DNA from 3 places in the Staphylococcus kloosii genome. Region 2 is predicted to be linked to each of the others. Evidence: predicted binding sites of a transcription regulator. Region 2 holds the regulator's gene; each other region holds the start of a gene.
What was found. The regulator Rex, encoded in region 2, represses fermentation and respiration genes when NADH is low (regulators of the CRP and FNR family bind a similar motif). The targets are predictions, from matches to a motif close to TTGTGAAATATTTCACAA.
Positions count from the first base shown of each region.

Region 1: C7J89_RS07455 (citrate synthase) is a predicted target of Rex. The motif match lies at 2,347-2,364, and genes of this name have one in related genera.
Region 3: qoxA (cytochrome aa3 quinol oxidase subunit II) is a predicted target of Rex. The motif match lies at 2,218-2,235, and genes of this name have one in related genera.

Region 1 covers NZ_CP027846.1:1,490,346-1,495,501, forward strand. Annotated here, with positions in the region: gene pyk (pyruvate kinase) at 1-533, shown strand, start outside; gene C7J89_RS07450 (amino acid permease) at 784-2,148, opposite strand; gene C7J89_RS07455 (citrate synthase) at 2,497-3,615, shown strand; gene icd (NADP-dependent isocitrate dehydrogenase) at 3,661-4,929, shown strand; gene C7J89_RS07465 (response regulator transcription factor) at 5,139-5,156, shown strand, end outside.
Region 2 covers NZ_CP027846.1:1,173,364-1,178,519, reverse strand. Annotated here, with positions in the region: gene C7J89_RS05750 (sulfurtransferase TusA family protein) at 1-195, opposite strand, end outside; gene C7J89_RS05745 (YeeE/YedE family protein) at 214-1,308, opposite strand; gene C7J89_RS05740 (redox-sensing transcriptional repressor Rex) at 1,544-2,185, opposite strand; gene C7J89_RS05735 (ABC-F family ATP-binding cassette domain-containing protein) at 2,341-4,269, shown strand; gene C7J89_RS05730 (MutS-related protein) at 4,617-5,156, shown strand, end outside.
Region 3 covers NZ_CP027846.1:2,104,139-2,109,294, forward strand. Annotated here, with positions in the region: gene purE (5-(carboxyamino)imidazole ribonucleotide mutase) at 1-334, opposite strand, end outside; gene folD (bifunctional methylenetetrahydrofolate dehydrogenase/methenyltetrahydrofolate cyclohydrolase FolD) at 541-1,398, shown strand; gene C7J89_RS10415 (immunoglobulin-like domain-containing protein) at 1,823-2,140, shown strand; gene qoxA (cytochrome aa3 quinol oxidase subunit II) at 2,404-3,525, shown strand; gene qoxB (cytochrome aa3 quinol oxidase subunit I) at 3,525-5,156, shown strand, end outside.

The sequences.
Region 1 (5,156 bases), 320 kb from region 2:
AATGTGCTTTAGTATGGGGCGTTTATCCAGTAGTAAAACAAGGTCGTAAAACTACCGATGCATTGTTAAATAACGCAGTTGCAACAGCAGTTGAAACTGAAAGAGTACAAAATGGTGACTTAATTATTATCACTGCTGGTGTACCTACAGGTGAAAAAGGTACTACTAACATGATGAAATTACATTTAGTAGGCGATGAAATCGCAAGTGGACAAGGCGTTGGTCGTAATTCAGTAGTGGGTAAAACATTAGTAGCTAATAGTGCAAGTGAACTTGAAGGTGTAGACTTATCAGATAAAGTTATCGTTACTACATCAGTAGACGAAACTTTAGTTCCTTATATTGAGCAAGCATTAGGCTTAATTACTGAAGAAAATGGTATTACATCACCAAGTGCAATCGTTGGATTAGAAAAAGGTATTCCAACAATTGTTGGTGTTGAAAATGCTACAACTGAATTACAAAGCGATAACTTAGTCACTGTTGATGCTAACCAAGGTAAAGTATTCGAAGGTTATGCTAACGTACTATAATATATAAGTAAGTTTTACTAATAATTAACGTCAATCTCTATAAAGAATATAGAGATTGACGTTATTTTTGTTAGTAAGCAAGAAGTGACTTAACATTAAGGTGTATGATAAGAAAGAACTAATAGGGATAAGCAATTACATTAGCATAAACCAAAAAGAAAGCAGCAATGCGACCAAAAACATAAAAAAGCAACTCACTTCACTGAGTTCGTCAGTGTGAAATGAGTTGTTTTTAGTTTGAACTATAAATTTACTTTTTAGTATTTCTAATAGCATTTTTGTATCTAAGATACATAAGGCCTAAAATAACAAGCCAGATAGGTGTAATATATACAGCTCTTCGAGTTTCTACGTTAACAAATAATAAGCAGAATACTAAGAAGAAAAATACTAAGATAGCATAGGCCATATATTTGCCACCAAATAATTTATAGTCAGCATTTTTATGGTTTTCTGGATTACGCTTATGATAATTAATATACGCTACTGTAATTAATCCCCATACTACAAGGAATAATACTGTAGATAACGTTGTAACATAAGTGAATACTTGTGTTGCGTTCGGAATAATATAATTTAGTAAAGCAGCGATTAATAATAAAAATGATGACGCAATAATTGCAATATGTGGTACACCATTTTTGTTTTTATTTTTAAACATAGGCGGTGCTTGATCTTGGTTAGATAAACCAAAAAGCATTCTACTATTTGAAAAGATACCGCTGTTACAAGATGATGCTGCGGCAGTTAACACTACAAAGTTAATTAATCCAGCAGCAAAAGGAATACCTATAAGTGCAAATAGTCTAACGAATGGGCTTTCTTCTGGATTTACTTGTGCCCAAGGAACGATAGACATAATAACTGCTAACGATCCGACATAGAAAATAATGATACGAATCGGCACACTGTTGATAGCTCTTGGTATTGTTACTTTAGGATCTTTTGTTTCACCGGCTGTAACACCAATTAATTCGATACCGACGAATGAGAATAATGCCATTTGGAATGACATCATAAAGCCACTTACGCCTTTCGGGAAAATACCATTGTTATATAAATTAGTCAGTGAGGCATGACCAAATTGTGTTTTGTATGCCATGATAATCATGATTGCACCGACAACAATTAAGGCAATAATTGTAACGATTTTAATAATTGCGAACCAAAATTCTAATTCACCAAATAATTTGGCGCTTAATAAATTAAATGACATTAAGATAAGTACACAAAATAGTGCGCTAATCCAATTGGGTATTTGTGGAAACCAAAAACTTATGTATTTGGCAACGGCTGTAACTTCTGCCATACCAGTTATAATCCAGCATAACCAATAAGTCCACCCCGTAACAAAACCTGCAAAAGGTCCTATATATTCATTAGTTACATCTGCGAAAGATTTAAATCCTGTATTGGAAACCAGAATTTCCCCTAAACCTCGCATAAACATAAATAACATAAAACCAATAATGATATAGGTAAGTAAAATGGAAGGACCTGTTAATGCAATCGTTTGTCCTGCTCCCAAGAATAATCCAGTACCAATTGCTCCCCCTATAGCAATTAGTTGAACATGTCGATTACTAAGTTCTCTGTCTAATACTTGTTTTTTCATGTGCATTTCTCCTTTGTTTATCTAGTATCAATTATGCAATTCAATTAAGGATTTTACAACTATTTTTAAAATTTAATATGTAATTTTACAGGTTATAATTCATATTTAGTTATCATATACGATAATTAAATTAAATTCTTAGATAAATTGAAGTAATAGCTTATAAATATTAGAATATAGATATAACAAACAATATATTTGTGAATTATTTAAAGTAGCGATTAGGTTTAATAAATTTCTTATGAGGTTAATAAGAATTATGGCTTTATATATTCACAAATCATCTTTGATTGGATATAATAGTTTTTGTAAGCCATTTCATAACGAAATAGAAAAGGGGAATTAAATATGGCAAACGTACAAAAAGGCTTAGAAGGGGTTCTAGCTGCCGAAACTAAAGTTAGTTCAATCATCGACAGTCAATTAACATATGCGGGCTATGACATAGATGATTTAGCGAATAATGCTGAATTCGAAGAAATAATCTTTTTATTATGGCATTATCGATTACCAAACGCTGAAGAACTTAAAACTTTAAAAGAAAAACTATTAAGTTATATGGAGTTAAATCCTAGAGTGTATAGTCACTTTAAGGAATATGCTACAGATAATGTGCATCCTATGACTGCTTTAAGAACTTCAGTATCTTACATTGCTCACTTTGATCCTAAAGCTGAAGCAGAAGACGATACAGAAACATTAGAGCGAGGTATTCGCATTCAAGCGAAAATCGCTTCATTAGTAACTGCTTTTGCTCGTGTGAGAGAAGGTAAAGATCCAGTTAAACCAAATAAAGACTTAAACTATGCAGGAAACTTCTTGTATATGTTAAGAGGAGAATTACCTACTGACATCGAAGTTGAAGCATTTAACAAAGCGTTAGTATTACATGCTGACCACGAATTTAATGCATCAACATTTACAGCAAGATGTGCTGTATCATCATTATCTGATATGTATTCAGGTATTGTAGCTGCTGTTGGTTCATTAAAAGGACCTTTACACGGCGGGGCAAATGAACGTGTAATGAGCATGTTAGCTGAAGTTAAATCAGAAGATGAAGTTGATGAATATATCGACAACAAAATCAAAAACAAAGAAAAAATCATGGGCTTCGGACACCGTGTTTATAAAGACGGTGACCCAAGAGCGAAGTTCTTAAAAGAAATGAGCAGAAAAATTACAAATGAAACTGGTCAAAGTCAGTTATTTGATATTTCTGTGAAAATTGCAGACAAAATGAAAAAAGAAAAAGGTTTAATTGCAAATGTAGACTTTTTCAGTGCTACTGTATATCACAGTCTTAACATTGAACATGACTTATTCACACCAATTTTTGCTGTAAGTAGAACTTCAGGTTGGATTGCACACATTCTTGAACAATATGAAGATAATAGAATTATGCGTCCAAGAGCTCATTATGTAGGTGAAGTTAACAGAACTTATGTACCAATTGAAGAAAGATAATAAATAATAATTATTATAGACTAAAATATTCGGAGGTTTTTTGAAATGGCAGGAAACAAAATTGTAAAAAACAACGACGGTTTATCAGTACCAAATGAACCAACAATTCCATATATTATTGGTGACGGCATTGGTCCAGACATCTGGAAAGCAGCAAGCAGAGTTATCGATGCTGCCGTAGAAAAAGCTTATAATGGCGAAAAGAAAATTGACTGGAAAGAAGTATTAGCTGGTCAAAAAGCTTACGATGAAACAGGCGAATGGTTACCTAAAGAAACATTAGAAGCAATCGAAGAATATTTAATTGCTATTAAAGGACCTTTAACTACACCAATCGGTGGCGGTATTCGTTCGTTAAACGTAGCTTTACGTCAAGAATTAGACTTATTCACTTGTTTAAGACCAGTTCGTTGGTTCAAAGGTGTACCTTCACCTGTTAAAAGACCAGAAGAAACTGACATGGTTATTTTCCGTGAAAACACAGAAGATATTTATGCTGGTATTGAATTTAAAGAAGGTACTTCAGAAGTTAAAAAAGTTGTTGATTTCTTACAAAACGAAATGGGCGCTAAAAACATTCGCTTCCCAGAAACTTCAGGTATCGGTATTAAACCAGTATCTAAAGAAGGTACTGAACGTTTAGTACGTGCAGCTATCCAATATGCATTAGATAATAACCGTAAATCTGTTACATTAGTACACAAAGGTAACATCATGAAATTTACTGAAGGTGCTTTCAAACAATGGGGTTATGACGTTGCTCATAATGAATTTGCTGACAAAGTATTCACTTGGCAACAATATGACCAAATCGTTGAAGAACAAGGTAAGGACGAAGCTAACGCTGCTCAAGATAAAGCTGAACAAGAAGGCAAAATTATCATCAAAGATTCAATTGCTGATATCTTCTTACAACAAATTCTTACACGTCCAGCAGATCATGATGTAGTTGCTACAATGAACTTGAATGGTGACTATGTATCAGATGCATTAGCAGCACAAGTTGGCGGTATTGGTATCGCTCCAGGAGCTAATATTAACTATGAAAGCGGGCATGCAATTTTCGAAGCTACTCATGGTACTGCTCCTAAATATGCTGACCAAAACAAAGTAAACCCATCTTCTGAAATCTTAAGTGCCGTATTAATGTTAGAACACTTAGGATGGCAAGAAGCTGCAGATAAAATTACTGATTCAATTGAAAAAACAATTGCGTCTAAAGTTGTTACTTATGACTTTGCACGTTTAATGGACGGTGCAGAAGAAGTTTCAACTTCACAATTCGCAGACGAGTTAATTAAAAACTTAAGCTAATAACTGTTTAAGTTAAATAAAAGACTAGTTATAGTTTGTTTTGTGATGAGCACTCCTTGATTATTCAGGGAGTGCTTCTTTTATATTTCAAATTTTTGTAAGAGCAAAATTAAGTAAATGTTAAGATTATGTAAATCAATGTCAATTGTGTTATTTTTATGACTATTTAGGTTATAATTACGATGTAAATATATTAATGGAGGTACGTTATGTCTCAAACAGTACTT
Region 2 (5,156 bases):
TGCATCATCTAACTGTTCATAGTTTGTCACTGGATATCCTTGTTCAGCTGCCCAGTTAGGGATAGCTTCAGTTGCTTGCGTGCAGTCAAAATCAATCTTTAATTCGTCTCCATTATCTAAAGTTACCATTTTTTTCTGAGCTTCTATTAATGGGAATGGACATACCATTCCTACAGTTCCTAATTCATATACCATAATTTATTTTCCTCCCTATTATGTTGTTTGTGTTTGACCACTTAAATGCGCACTATTTGCTGAAGTGCTTTGTTCTTTTTGAGCTTTTTTCATAGGTCTAATAAAGATAAAGTAACTCATAAACCATGCACCTAAAATCATTGAAGCTAAGGCAATCCAACCTTGCCATGACATTGTGGCAGTTGATACTAAACCGTTACCGATTGAACAACCTCCTGCTACAGATGCACCAAAGCCCATGCACATACCACCAAATACGCTATTTCTAATTGTCTTTTTATCTGGTAATCTCCATTTGAATTCTCTTGATCCTTTAGCAGCAACATAAGAACCTAAAAAGATACCTAAGACTAAAAATACGCCCCAGTCTAATAGTTTAACGTCACCACTAATTAAAAATTGAACTAAGTTAGCTGAAGGTGTAGTAATACCTAAGCCGTCCATTCGACCTGTTGCTTCACTTGCTGGCCATGCTAATAAAGCAATTAAACCAACTACGATAGCTGCAACGAAAGGATGATATTTTTTCTCAAATAAGTAGTAACGTATGCCTGTAAATTTACGTTTTAAAGTTGGTACAGCAACTTTTGGCTTGCGTAATGTTTTAGTTACGAAAAATACAGTTACAATCACCAATAATAAAACCCAAACCCACATAGGAATACCTGTCGTTTGTGCCATACTTGCATTAACATTTGTCGGTTTATTAACTTTATCCATTACAGGTAAAAGCAAGCCGAATTTTGTAACTGCAGCAGTGAAACCATATAACACTAATGCAATCCAACTACCTATTAAACCTTCACCGGCACGATACCAAGTACCCGTTGCACATCCTCCTGATAAAATCATCCCTATACCAAAAATAAATGATCCGATAACTGTCCCAATGATAGGGTATGATTCTGTAGGTATTGTAACGACGCCTGTAGATGTTAAGACAAGTAATCCAATACTTTGTACAGATATAGCTATTAATAAAGCATAAAACATTTTATTACTTTTCTGAATATACATATCTCGGAAACCGCCTGCTAAACAGAAGCGTGTACGTTGCATAACAAAACCTAATAACGCTCCAACGATGAGTCCACTAATTACTAACCACACCAAATAAATCCCTCTTTTCCGATTAAATTAATAAGAATAATAATATTAGATTTCATTCGTCTTTTCAAGAGCATTTGATAATTTGTAATAATATTGTAATCGAGATTTTTTTATACGTAGCAATTGCATAATTTAAATCTTTTGAACAGTTATTTAATAAGCAAAAGTTTTAAAATTAAAAAAGTTACCTTATGAGATAGTATCTGGCAGACATTATCTCATAAGGTAACTTAACTGTTTATTTGTCCCCGTAGTTGCGCATAAAGAATAATAAAGACTGTAATTCTATGCCTAGGTCAATATGATGGACTTGTACGTCTCCTGGGGTATGAACTCTTGTCGGCGTGAAATTCAATATACCTTTCACACCTGTTTGTACTAATTGATCCGTTACTTGTTGCGCTGCATTTTCATTTGTAGTAAGAATAACAACATCGATTTCTTCTTCTTTTAATATAGTTGCTATATCGTTATAATGCTTAACCTTAACATTGCCAACTTTAGTGCCTATAACATCTTCACGTATATCGAAGGCTTCTGTTATTGTCATTTCATCATGAATAGAAAAATTAAAATTTAATAATGCTTTCCCCAAATTACCAACTCCAACGATGGCAATTTTTATTTCATTATTTTCGTTTATTTCATGTTTAAAGAAGTTCAACAAACTATCTATGTTGTAACCGTATCCTTTTTTACCTAATTCTCCAAAATATGAAAAATCACGACGAATAGTAGCTGAATCTATATTTAGACCCTCACTAATCGTTTTTGAATTCACTCTATCTATGCCTTTTGATTTTAAAGTATTCACAAATCTATAATATAAAGGTAAACGCTTTAATGTAGCACGAGGAATTTTATCACTTTGATGCGCCAAAATTAAGTCCCCCTATTAATACGAAAATATACAAAGTTATAAATGTAATCAATTACCACAATATTATACATGAATAAAATAGAAAAATAAACAATCGTAGTTTTATCTAACACCTATATACGGTAAAATAGAACTATTAGTGAGGTGCACAAAACATGATATTATTACAACTAAACGATATATCAAAATCTTTCGATGGTGAAGACATTTTTAACGATGTAAATGTAGAAATTAAAACCGGTGAACGTATCGGTATTGTTGGTAGAAATGGTGCCGGCAAATCGACATTAATGAAAATAATTGCTGGTGTTGAAGGATATGATGATGGACATATTTCAAAAATCAAAAATTTAAAATTAGGTTATTTAACGCAACAAATGACATTAAATACAACTTCAACAGTTATTCAAGAAATGTCGAAACCATTTGAACATATAAAAAAACTTGGACAACAAATGAATAATGAAACTGATTGGTTGGCTCAACATGCAGATGATTTTGATAGTGATGACTATAAAGAGCATCTCGAAAAGTACGAAAGCCTATCTAACCAATTTGAACAACTAGAAGGTTATCAATATGAAAGTAAAATAAAAACTGTATTGCATGGTTTAAACTTTGAGGAAGCGGATTTTGATCGTCCTATTAATGATTTTAGTGGTGGTCAAAAGACGCGTTTATCATTAGCTCAAATGTTACTTAGTGAACCAGATTTACTGTTATTAGATGAGCCTACCAACCATCTTGATATGGAAACGACAGAATGGTTAGAGGGTTATTTAAATTACTTTAAGGGCGCTATCGTCATTATCAGTCACGACAGATATTTCTTAGATAAAATTGTTAATCAAATTTATGATGTAGCCTTAGGTGATGTACAACATTATCAAGGAAACTATGCTCAATTTATCGAACAACGTGACAAATATTATGCAAAACGAATGCAAGAATACGAAAAACAACAAGCAGAGATTAAAAAACTTGAAACATTTGTCGATAAAAATATTGCTAGAGCCTCTACTTCGGGTATGGCCAAAAGTAGGCGCAAGACTTTAGAAAAAATGCAAACAATTGATAAACCACTTATTGATGCGCGCAGCGCCAATATTACTTTTGATTTTGATCGCAACACTGGTAATGATGTATTTCATATTAAACAATTAGAAATTGGTTATGAAGAACCTATAACTGAACCTATTTCATTAGAAGTAACTAAGGGTGATCATATCGCAATAATTGGCCCAAATGGTATAGGTAAATCAACACTTATTAAAACAATCGCTGAAAAGCAACATGCACTAGCTGGGGATATTACGACTGGAGCCAATTTAAAAGTTGGTTACTATGATCAAAAGCAAGCCGAATTCAAGTCTACTAAAACAATTCTCGATTATGTATGGGATCAATACTCGACTATGAATGAAAAGGACATTAGAGCCGTTCTTGGCCGTTTCTTATTTGTACAAGAAGATGTTAAGAAAATTATTAACGATTTATCAGGTGGCGAAAAAGCAAGGCTTCAACTTGCATTATTAATGTTAGAACGCAATAACGTATTAATACTAGACGAACCTACCAACCACCTTGATATTGATTCGAAAGAAATGTTAGAACAAGCGCTACAAGATTTTGATGGCACAATTATTTTCGTGTCACATGATCGTTACTTTATTAATCAATTAGCTAATAAAATATTTGATTTAGATCGTTCAGGCGGCAGCTTGTATATCGGTGACTATCAGTATTATTTAGATAAAATCGCCGAACAACATGCACTAGCAGCGCAACAAGCAAATCTTGAAGAAACACAAAATCCATCGTTTGAAGAAAACAACAATACTAATTCATATCTCTCTCAAAAAGAACAGAAAAAAGAACAACGTCAAAGAGAGCGTAAAATAGCTCAATATGAGAGCGATATAGAAACTTACGAAAATAAAATCACTGAAATAGAAGAACAGTTACTATCACCAGAAATATACAATGATCCATCAAAATCAAATGAACTCGCACTTGAAAAAGAAAAAACCGAACAAAAATTAGAACATGCTATGACTGAATGGGAAGATTTACAGGAATCTTAACTTATAGTGCATTTAAAAAAAGGGGCGCAAATGAAATAACTCATTTGCCCTCCTTTTTTTATTAACTTTTTTATTCACATCTTAATTACGTTAATAAAGGCTATCCACAAAGTTATCCTAGTTATCCACAAGTAATATGTTACTATATTTCCCCCGTATTTTTAACTATTCAACCTAATCCACAGCTTTTTCCATAACTTATCCACAGTTTATACACTAATTGTTAATAAGTACGCACGTTCCCTATTGACATATTAATTACTATAAATTTCACATAACCTTGCGCCAAAATATAATAAATGACACAATTAACTCAAAGACTAGATATAAAAAGGAGCAGTTATACCATGCCAACTATTCTGTGGCTTATACTCGCATTAATAGTAGCTAGTATTTTATTAGTTATCATTACTGAAATCGTAAATAGCATTAGACTCAAAAATGAATTACCTACTTTATGGGAGCACATCAAACCATTAGAACGATTTACAAGGCCTAATAGTCGACATGATTATCAATATGAATTATACAAAGATGATTATGATACATACGCATTGATTGACGATAAAACTTGGAACGATTTAGACATGCCAAAGTTATTTAGTGTTATGAATTTCAACTTTACTGCTATTGGTGAAATGCGTTTAGTATGTGCATTGAGACACATGAAAAAAGTTAACAACGAAAAATTATTTCATGTGTTTAATAATAATGACAGTGTTCGAAATTTCGTCGCATACCATTTGGCTAAAATTGGAAAATCAATTTACCCTACTTTTCCAGATCAACTTCAACCAGTAAAACGCAACAATTTTTATATGCTTTCTACATATTTGCCTTTAATAGGTATAATCATTACTTTATTTAATACAGGTTTTGGGATAATG
Region 3 (5,156 bases), 930 kb from region 2:
TCGTTGCTACTGGTATACCTCCCGGCATTTGCACAATCGATAGTAATGAATCTAAACCTTTTAAACTTTTAGATTCTATAGGAACACCAATAACCGGTAAAGTCGTCATTGAAGCAACCATTCCCGGTAGATGTGCTGCTCCACCAGCGCCTGCAATAATAACGTCATACTCATTTTGACGTGCATTATTGGCAAAGTCGTACATTAAGTCAGGCGTACGATGTGCTGAAACAACCTTTTTATCGTACGGTATTTCAAAAGTATCGAGCATTTTGCAGCTTTCTTGCATAATATCCCAATCAGATGAACTACCCATAATTACTGCCACTTTCAATCTGAACACCCTTTCAAAAATTTGAAATGTTAGTACTTGAAGATGTATATTACAGATATAGCATAACAACAAAATCATGTATTTTCAATCAAAAATCGAACTTTAACTGTAATTTTGTATTGAATTTACGTTTTTTGCTTAATATTAACAACTTTTTATGTTATAAAGTTAAGGTAAAGTTTGTTATTCGAAGGAGGAATTATATAATGGTTGCCAAAATATTAGATGGTAAACAAATTGCGAAAGATTATAGACAGAAGTTGAAAGAAGAAGTTGAATCATTGAAAGAGCAAGGTTTCACTCCTAAATTATCAGTTATTTTAGTAGGTAATGACGGTGCAAGCCAAAGCTACGTTAATTCTAAAAAGAAAGCTGCAGAAAAACTTGGTATGATTTCAGAAATCGTACATTTAGATGAATCTACTTCTGAAGAAGAAGTATTAAACGAACTAAAGCGTTTAAATGAAGATGATAGTGTTAGTGGGATCTTAGTCCAAGTTCCTTTACCAAAACAAGTTAGTGAACAAAAAATAATCGAGTCAATTAATCCTGATAAAGATGTTGATGGTTTCCATCCGACAAACATTGGTAAACTTTATATAGATGAACAAACTTTTGTACCATGTACACCGTTAGGTATTATGGAATTATTAAGCCACGCTGACATTGAAATCGAAGGTAAAGAAGCAATTATCATTGGCCGTAGCCATATTGTCGGTCAACCTGTTTATAAATTATTACTTCAAAAAAATGCAACTGTTACAATAATGCATTCAAAAACTAAGGACATGCATAGCCATCTTAAAAATGCAGATATTATAGTAAGTGCAGTTGGTCAACCTGGCATCGTATCGAAAGATGATGTGAAGGAAGGCGCAGTAGTAATCGATGTCGGTAATACGCCTGACGAAAATGGAAAATTAAAAGGTGACGTTGATTATGAGGACGTTAAAGAAATAGCTGGTGCAATCACACCGGTACCTGGAGGCGTAGGCCCAATGACTATTACAATGGTACTTAATAACACTTTATTAGCTGAAAAAATGCGTAGAGGGATTAAATAAATCCATCTTTTACTATATAATAGAGTCCAAGATAAAAATTAGTCTGACTTAACGTAAACGTCAATTTCTATTGAAATAATATAGAAATTGACGTTTTTTCTTGTTTTATTTAATTTAATGCATTTAATTTACATTTTCTTAATTCTAAAATACTTTCTCATATAATATAGAAGTTAATTAACATTTATTAATACAGGTACATAAATCTCATCAACTATGTATATAGTTCCCCTACCACTTTTAATAATATTAATTAACCACCTTATTTTGTTAAAAATTTGTTACATGTATTTACTAGATTCTAATTATAAACTAAACTTTACCTTCTAAGATGATTTTAGGACCATAGTACGATGTCTTATATATAAATATAGGCTATAGTTAATTTAAACTTAAGGTCAGTTTTCATACGGAGGTAAACGTCATGAATAAATTATTACAATCATTATCAGCTATCGGCGTATCTGCGACGTTAGTAACGCCTAACTTAAATGCTGAAGCAACAGATAATTCAATGCCAGAAATAAAAGGTGCTAAAGACACAATTGTAAAAAAAGGAAACGACTATAACTTATTAAATGGTGTGCATGCTTTTGATAAAGAAGATGGTGACCTAACAGATAAAATTAAAGTAAATGGTTATGTCGATACAAATAAAGAAGGTAAATATAAAGTAGAATATAAAGTTCAAGATTCAAATGGCGCTGTCGAAAAATCAGTACGCTATATAGAAGTAAAGTAAAATACATAAAACTTGTGGAACACTCTAATTGATAACGTTTATCAATGGAATGACGCCTTTTGTCATGATTCTTTCAATTTTGACGATTTTCACAAAATGTACACATAATTTTAACAAATCTTTCATCCCCCACCAGACGTTGATTCTGTTGGGGTTGTTTTAATTTTACAATAATTTTTTTACCACAAACACTTGTAAATATCGCGGAATATCTTAAAATTGATGGTAAGCCCTACAATTGTAGTATTAGGAGGTCAAAAAAAGTGTCAAAATTTAAGTCTTTGCTTCTACTATTTGGCTCACTAATTTTACTTAGTGGTTGTTCTAATGTAGAAGTTTTAAACCCAAAAGGGCCAATGGCAAGCGACTCGAAGTTTTTGATTATCTATTCAATTATCTTCATGCTCGTAATTATTGCTGTTGTACTTATCATGTTCGCTTTATTCTTAATCAAGTATAGATTAGGTAATAATAAAGAATCTGGTAAGATGCATCACAATTCATTAATCGAAGCAATATGGTTTATTGTTCCAATTATAATTGTTGTTGCCTTAGCAATACCTACGGTCAAATCATTGTACCAATATGAAAAACCACCAGAGAAAAAGGACGACCCACTTGTAGTTTATGCAACAAGTGCTGGTTACAAATGGTTCTTTAGTTATCCAGATGAAAAAATTGAAACTGTTAACCATTTAACAATCCCTAAAGATCGTCCAGTCGTATTTAAACTCCAATCAATGGATATGATGACAAGCTTCTGGATTCCACAACTTGGTGGTCAAAAATACGCTATGACAGGTATGACTATGGATTGGACGTTAACAGCGGATAAAACTGGAACGTTTAGAGGTCGTAACTCAAACTTTAATGGTGAAGGATTTGCTCGACAAACATTCGATGTACATTCTGTAAGCCAAAGCAAGTTTAATGACTGGGTTAAAGATGCTAAGAAGAAAAAAGTATTAGATCAAGATACTTTCGACAAGCAACTTTTACCTACGACTGAAAACAAAAATCTAACTTTCAGTGGTACGCACATGGCATTTGTGGATCCGGCTGCTGATCCTGAGTACGTATTCTACGCTTATAAACGTTATAACTACGTACAAAAAGACCCTAACTTTAATAGTGAAAAACAAATTAAAGAAGACGTCTTAAGCAAACCGGACAAACCAAAACGTAAACCACAAATTACAAATGCTAACTATGAACGTCATGGTATGAAGAAAATGATTTTACGCAACAACCAACCATATAATAGTGAATTCAAAGATAATGAATCACATAATATGGATGAAATGGAAAAAATCTCTAAAGGAGCTAAAGATAAAAAAGCTTCTGAAATTGAGAAAAAAGACCATGAACATGGAGGTGGACATTAATGAATTTTCCATGGGATCAATTACTCGTTCACGGTAACTGGATGATCACAATGGCACAAATTGGTGCCCCATTTATGATTATCGCTTTAGTGGCAGTAATTACGTACTTTAAATTATGGAAATATCTATACAGAGAATGGTTCACATCTATTGACCATAAAAAAATCGGTGCTATGTATATCATCTGTGCTGTACTAATGTTCGTGCGTGGTGGTATTGATGCGTTATTAATTCGTACTCAATTAACATTACCAGACAACAAGTTTTTAGAGTCTAACCACTATAACGAAATCTTTAGTACACATGGTGTTATCATGATTATCTTTATGGCTATGCCATTTATCTTCGGATTATGGAACGTAGTAGTACCATTACAAATTGGTGCTCGAGACGTAGCCTTCCCTGTACTAAACAACGTAAGTTTCTGGTTATTCTTCTCAGGAATGTTACTGTTCAACTTATCATTTATCGTTGGTGGTTCTCCTGCAGCAGGTTGGACTAACTACGCACCTCTCGCAGGTGAGTTCAGTCCAGGACCAGGTGTTAACTACTATCTAGTAGCAATCCAGATTTCTGGTCTTGGTACATTAATGACGGGTATTAACTTCTTCGTTACTATCCTTAGATGTAAAACACCAACAATGAAATTTATGGAAATGCCAATGTTTACTGTGACGACTTTCATCACAGCTTTAATCGTTATTTTGGCTTTCCCAGTATTAACTGTTGCATTAGCATTATTCACAACTGATAGAATCTTTGACACTGCATTCTTCTCAGTTGCGCATGGTGGTATGCCAATGCTTTGGGCAAACTTCTTCTGGGTATGGGGGCACCCTGAGGTTTATATCGTTATCTTGCCGGCATTTGGTGTTTATTCAGAAATAATACCTACATTTGCTCGTAAACGTTTATTCGGCCATCAAAGTATGGTATGGGCTACAGCAGGTATTGCATTCTTAAGTTTCTTAGTTTGGGTTCACCATTTCTTTACTATGGGTAATGGTGCATTAATTAACTCATTCTTCTCAATTACAACTATGATGATTGGTATTCCTACCGGAGTTAAATTATTCAACTGGTTATTCACATTGTATCAAGGTAGAATATCATTCGAATCACCAATGCTTTGGGCATTAGCTTTCATCCCTAACTTCCTATTAGGTGGTGTTACGGGTGTCATGCTAGCAATGGCAGCAGCCGATTACCAATACCATAATACGTACTTCTTAGTGGCACACTTCCACTATACGCTTGTTACTGGTGTTGTATTCGCTTGTCTAGGTGGTTTAATTTACTGGTATCCTAAGATGACTGGTTATAAATTAAACGAAACATTAAACAAATGGTGTTTCTGGTTATTCATGATCGGATTTAACGTTTGTTTCTTACCACAATTCGTACTAGGTTTAGATGGTATGCCACGTCGTCTATACACTTATATGCCAGAAGATGGTTGGTGGTTACTAAACGTAATTTCAACTATCGGTGCCTTATTAATGGCGGTTGGCTTTATGTTCCTAGTAGCAAGTATCGTATACAGTCACTTCACTTCACCACGTGAAGCTACTGGTGACAACTGGGACGGTTTAGGTCGTACTTTAGAATGGTCTACGGCTTCAGCTATGCCT